Regions from separate parts of the Lachnoclostridium phytofermentans ISDg genome, predicted to be linked through region 1. Evidence: predicted binding sites of a transcription regulator. Region 1 holds the regulator's gene; the other holds the start of a gene.

The links. Region 1 encodes HrcA, which represses chaperone genes, less so after heat shock. Its sites were predicted from a motif close to TGTTAGCACTCNNNNNNNNNGAGTGCTAACA; they were not measured.
Region 2: CPHY_RS17045 (co-chaperone GroES) is a predicted target of HrcA. The motif match lies at 2,003-2,033, and genes of this name have one in related genera.

Annotation. Positions count from the first base shown of each region.
Region 1 covers NC_010001.1:2,849,330-2,852,765, reverse strand. Annotated here, with positions in the region: gene hemW (radical SAM family heme chaperone HemW) at 1-803, shown strand, start outside; gene hrcA (heat-inducible transcriptional repressor HrcA) at 1,085-2,122, shown strand; gene grpE (nucleotide exchange factor GrpE) at 2,156-2,818, shown strand; gene dnaK (molecular chaperone DnaK) at 3,039-3,436, shown strand, end outside.
Region 2 covers NC_010001.1:4,005,528-4,008,963, forward strand. Annotated here, with positions in the region: gene groL (chaperonin GroEL) at 1-1,581, opposite strand, end outside; gene CPHY_RS17045 (co-chaperone GroES) at 1,680-1,967, opposite strand; gene CPHY_RS21005 (VanZ family protein) at 2,360-3,046, shown strand; gene CPHY_RS17055 (DUF6062 family protein) at 3,136-3,436, opposite strand, start outside.

The DNA.
Region 1 (3,436 bases):
GATTACAAAGTGCAAATAATGAGGAATTAAGATTATTAGGAAGAATTCATACTTTTGAGGAATTTGTGGAAAATTATGAACATGCCAGAGAAGTCGGTTTTCAAAATATTAATATTGATTTAATGTCCGCTCTACCTTATCAGAACTTAGAATCTTATGAAACTACTTTAGAGAAGGTGCTTAAGTTAAAGCCAGAGCATATATCTGCGTATAGTCTTATCTTAGAAGAAGGAACATCCTTTTATGAAAGATTCTCAGAACATGGGGATGAAAAGGATGCCATTCCAGATGTGATACTCGATAGGTTAATGTATGAACACACAAAGGAGATACTACTTTCTCATGGTTACAATCGATATGAAATTTCAAATTATGCAAAACCTGGGAGAGAATGCCTTCATAATATCGGGTATTGGAGAAGGATTGATTATCTAGGATTAGGACTTGGTTCTTCCTCTTTATTAGATCATGTTAGATATCGTAATCTTGATACGATGAACGAATATGAAAAAGCATTAAAATCCTCTTTAAAAGTTAGACAAGTAGAAGAGATGCTTAGTAAGAATGCTGAAATGGAAGAGTTTATGTTTCTAGGACTACGTCTTAGTAAAGGTGTTAGTAAAAAGGAATTTGAACAACAATTTCTAGTTTCTATGGATGAAATCTATGGTACGAAACTGATGGAGCTACAAAAGAATGGTCTATTGATGATTGATGAGGTTTATGTTTCTCTGACAGATAGAGGTATTGATGTAAGCAATCAGGTATTAGTTGAATTTTTACTGGATGATACGGTTATCTAAAATTATTACTGTAAAATCGATAATAGAAAAAACAAACAGAGGATGTCTTTTTTCGGTAGAAATGAAAGTTCCTCATGAAATTTTAATGAATTTTCTCAAAATAGGAGTTGACAAACGATTTTAATAGTGATAATTTATGTATAAAGATGTTAGCACTCCACCTCAATGAGTGCTAACAACAAAAACGGAAGGTTCGAAAGTCGCGAATTATAATCCGTTTCCTCAATGCAATAACCACTTGCAAGAAAATACAAACGATCTTGGTTTGAGAAGGAGGGGATATGCAGTTAGATGACAGAAAGCTGAAAATTTTACAAGCTATAATTCGAAATTATTTAGAAACTGGTGAACCTGTCGGTTCTAGAACAATTTCGAAATATACGGATTTAAATTTAAGCTCTGCAACCATTCGAAATGAAATGTCTGACTTAGAAGAATTAGGCTACATCATTCAGCCGCATACCTCTGCTGGACGAATCCCATCAGATAAGGGGTATCGACTTTATGTGGATACCATGATGGAGGATAAGGTAACTGAGGTCGAAAACATGCGAGATATGTTGCTTGAAAAGGCTGACAAGATGGAAACCTTATTACAGCAAGTTGCAAGACTTCTTGCCGTAAATACGAATTATGCAACGATGGTGACATCACCGCAATATCGTTCTAGAAAGGTTAAATTCCTACAAGTTTCAGAAGTTGATACGACGCAAATTCTAACAATAATTGTACTAGAAGGCAATATCGTAAAGAATAAGATAATTGCAATTGCGGAACCATTAGATAAGGAAACACTTCTAAAATTAAACATTGTATTAAATACGTTCCTACAAGGTTTGGATTTAAGTGAAATTAATCTCGCATTAATCCGTCAAATGAAGGAACAAGCGGCAGAACATAGCTCCGTGGTTAGCGATATTTTAGATGCGGTTGCACAAGCCATTAGTGAAGAAGATGATATTCAGATTTTTACAAGTGGAGCAACGAATATTCTTAAATATCCTGAACTGAATGACATGGAGAAAGCCAGCGAATTACTCTACACTTTAGAGGAAAAAAAGCAACTGACAAATCTTATGAACAATGAGGTTTCCAGTGGTGAGAACCGTGGAATACAAGTTTACATCGGGAATGAAACTCCGGTAGACTCAATGAAGGATTGTGCAGTAGTTACCGCGACCTATCAAATTGAAGAAGGTGTCTATGGTAAAATTGGTATCATTGGCCCAAAGAGAATGGATTATGAAAAGGTTGTAAGTACACTGCAAAACCTTATGTGTCAGTTGGATGATATATTTAAGAAAGACAATGATAGATAAAGAAAGAAGGGTGACATAAACGTGGCGGATAACATGGATTTTAAAGATCTGATGGCAGACGAAGCGGAAGATATAATAGAAAAGGATATTGCGAGAGTAAACCAAGCTTCAGAAGACATCGACCAGGAGAATCAATCAGAAGTTGTAGATGATACCACAGAAAACGAAGATGCAAGTGAAGAAGTTTATGAGGAAGATACTGCATCTGAGGATGGTTCAAAGGAGAAAAAGTCCTTTTTTAAGAAAAAAGAAAAGAAAGACAAAAAGGATGAAAAGATTGATGAATTAACCGATCGCTTAATGCGCAATATGGCAGAGTTTGAGAATTTCAGAAAACGTACAGAAAAAGAAAAAACTCAGATGTTCGAAGTTGGTGCGAAAGATATTATTGAACGTATCCTTCCGGTGATTGATAATTTTGAACGTGGATTAGCTGCTGTATCAGTAGAAGAAAAAGATAGCGCTTTTGTTCAAGGTATCGAAAAAATCTACAAACAACTTGTTACTACATTAGAAGCTGCTGGTGTAAAGCAAATTGAAGCAGCAGGGAAGGAATTTGATCCTGATTTCCATAATGCAGTAATGCATGCAGAAGATGAGGAATACGGTGAAAACATCGTAGCAGAAGAATTCCAAAAGGGATATATGTACCGTGAAACTGTGGTTAGACACAGCATGGTGAAAGTAGTAAACTAAGATAGTCCAGTTGTTTATGAGTAAGTAACTTACTTATCTTACTTTAATATACAAACAAATAAACGTTGGATTAAATAGCGTTGAATTATATAACATTGAATCAATTAACACTTGATGAAAGATGATTAATAAAATTGGTTATTTTATAGAACAGGAGAATGTTATTGCATTCCTTGTTCTCAAAAAATAGATTTCTATAAAAAATTAGGAGGAATATATTATGGGTAAAATCATTGGTATTGATTTAGGAACAACGAACTCATGTGTTGCCGTAATGGAAGGCGGAAAGCCAGTTGTTATTGCTAACACAGAAGGTTCTAGAACTACTCCATCCGTAGTAGCTTTTACAAAAACTGGAGAAAGAATTGTTGGTGAGCCTGCAAAACGTCAAGCGGTTACCAATGCTGATAAGACTATCTCTTCTATTAAGAGACATATGGGTACTGATTTCAGAGTATCTATTGATGACAAGAAATTCACTCCACAAGAAATTTCTGCAATGGTTCTTCAGAAATTAAAAGCAGATGCAGAAGGTTATCTTGGTGAAAAAATATCAGAAGCTGTTATTACAGTACCTGCTTACTTTAACGATGCTCAAAGACAGGCTACAAAAGATGC
Region 2 (3,436 bases), 1.2 Mb from region 1:
AGCTGGTTCTTTAATGGATGCAACTGCAGCTTCTGTTGTTAAGAATGTAGAAGCAACACTGGTTGCATTCTGAAGAGCACTTCTTGTAACCTTAGAAGGATCAAGAATTCCGTCTTCTACCATATCTACATACTTCTCAGTTAGGGCATTGAAACCAACACCTGTTTTCTTTTCTCTAACCTTGTTAACAATAACAGCGCCTTCTAAACCAGCGTTTTGAGCGATGCATGATAATGGAGCTTCTAATGCTTTTAATATAATCTGTGCACCAGTTCTCTCATCACCTTCTAATTTAGCAGCAAGTTTAGCAACTTCCTTAGATGCATGGATGTAAGCAGAACCGCCACCTGCGATAATACCTTCTTCCACAGCTGCTCTTGTAGCTGCTAAAGCATCTTCCATACGAAGCTTCTTCTCTTTCATCTCAGTCTCTGTTGCAGCACCAACACGAATTACAGCTACACCACCTGCAAGTTTAGCAAGTCTCTCCTGTAATTTTTCTTTATCAAATTCTGATGTTGTTTCAGCAATCTGAGCCTTAATCTGAGAAATTCTAGCTTCGATTTCTGCTTTATTTCCTTCACCATCAACAATGATAGTGTTTTCTTTCTGAATTTTAACGGATTTTGCACGACCAAGCTGATCTAATGTAGCTTCTTTTAAGTCAAGGCCAAGTTCATCAGAGATAACAGTACCACCAGTTAAAATAGCGATATCTTGTAACATAGCCTTTCTTCTATCACCATAACCTGGCGCCTTAACACCAACAACAGTGAATGTCCCTCTTAACTTATTGATTACTAATGTTGTTAAAGCTTCGCCTTCGATATCTTCAGCGATGATTAATAATCTGGATCCACTTTGAACAATCTGCTCAAGAACAGGAAGGATCTCCTGAATGTTGCTGATCTTCTTATCTGTGATTAAAATATATGGATTATCTAGATTTGCTTCCATCTTATCCATATCAGTCGCCATATATGCGGAAACATATCCACGGTCAAATTGCATACCTTCTACTAAGTCAAGCTCAGTCTGCATAGTCTTAGACTCTTCAATGGTGATAACACCATCTTTGCTAACTTTATCCATAGCATCCGCAACCATCTCACCTACGGAATCATCGCCAGCAGAGATTGCAGCAACCTTAGCAATCTGATCTTTACCATTAATTGCTGAGCTCATACTGCTAATTGCTTCAACAGCGCAATCAGTAGCTTTCTTCATACCTCTTCTTAAGATGATCGGATTAGCACCTGCTGCAAGATTTTTCATACCTTCGTTAATCATAGCTTGAGCAAGAACAGTAGCTGTTGTTGTACCATCACCTGCTACATCATTTGTCTTTGTAGCAACTTCTTTTACAAGCTGAGCGCCCATATTCTCAAAGGAATCTTCTAACTCAATTTCTTTTGCAATAGTAACACCATCATTTGTAATTAATGGTGCACCGAAGGACTTATCAAGAACTACATTTCTTCCCTTTGGTCCTAGAGTTACTCTTACTGTATTTGCTAACTTGTTTACACCAGCTTCCATCGCTACTCTGGCATCTGCACTATATTTAATATCCTTAGCCATAATTGTATTCCTCCAAGTTTTAATTTATAATAATTCTGATTATATTTTCACGTTTTATTTATATGAATCATAAAAATATGATTCACACTTTATTATTATTAATCTGCTACAATTGCTACGATATCGTTTTGTTTTACAACGATAAATTCTTCTTCATCTAATTTTACTTCAGTTCCAGCATATTTGGAATAAATAACTTTGTCGCCAACTTTAACCTGCATGGTTACTTCTTTTCCATCCACCATTCCACCAGGGCCAACTGCAACAACCTCTGCTTGTTGTGGTTTTTCTTTTGCCTGACCAGGTAATACAATACCCGACTTTGTAGTCTCTTCTGCTACGAGTTGCTTTAATACAACTTTGTCTCCTAATGGCACTAATTTCATATTTATTTCCTCCTTTAATACTGTATCATATCAGTTATTAGCACTCACTCTATTCGAGTGCTAATCGTTGAGTATATATTAGTAAATTTTACTTCAATGTGCAACTTCTTTTTTTAATCAAAACGTTTCAAAAACCTTACTTATCTATTATATACTCTCGTATACTCTTGTATTCTCACTTTTTTATACTTTTTCATCTGTTTTACTAGATTCTTCTATAAAAATTGCAGCTTTTCCTTTCTTCATCTAGCAACTCAATTACTAATAATTTACATCTCTTTGCAACCATGTTATAATTGTTAACGTAGAAAATACTTTACATACCTACTATAAACTAAACTCTTGGTTTTTTCACTAAGAATAACACCTACATAGGATTGAGAGGAAATTGCATGGTTATAAAAATATTAAAACGCGGTATTTCCGCTATCTTGGGATTACTTTGTATTGGACTTATTCTTGTTACAGCAGTGGAAGTACTAAGCTTTCACGTTGGATATGATACGGGTGGCGTCTTTTTAGGGCTCTTTAGCATCACCCTGCTCTCATTGATTGCATCCTCACTTCTCTCTAGTTCCTTTCAAGAAATAAAGTGGAAACAGTATTCCATGAGAGCTGGTCTATTACTAATTTTTGTGTTTTATTGCCTCATACTTCTTAACTTACTTTTTACAAGTAGACATTTCTTTTTTGAAAATGCTTTTTCAAGTAATATCAAAAGGAGATTTATGACGGGTACAAACTTTATCCCATTTCATACTATGATGAGTTATTTAAAAAATTCCGATAACTTAAATTCATCCATTATATACACTAATATTTTTGGTAATCTGGCCGCGTTTGCACCAATGGGTTTTTTTTTACCACTGTTGTTTCAAAAGCTTAGAAAATTTCTCCCATTTGCTTGTGTAATGTTTCTTACTATTGCTGTTATTGAGTTAGCCCAATTTATAACAAACCTTGGTGTTATGGATATTGATGACTTAATTTTAAACCTAAGCGGTGCATCAATTGCTTTTTTCCTATGTAAATTACCATTCCTTATGAAGATATTTCAGAGATTTCATTGGATTTCATAGAATGAAGCGAGGACAAACGAAAATATTCCAGAGTGAAACTTAATTCTTTCCACTTGGAATTTTTCGTTTGTCCTCGCTTTTTGATAACTTTATTTATCTTCTACAGGAACACTATTGGTCTTTCGGATTGTTCTTGGAAGAGCATCTTTTGAGTTCTTCCATGGTTCATTGACATAGCGATAATCAAATTTATCCGTAAACCATTCTAAGTCATCTCTGACTCTTTTCATATTATCTACATAAAGTGTTCCGATTTCGGAACGAAACTCTTCTAACATTGCACCATTTAGATGCCTCTCTGCTAAATCATACAACATTCCAAAATGCTTAGTACAGAATCCTTTCGATGCACGAAACTTCTTTCTAAATTCATCTTCTTTACGATAGAGA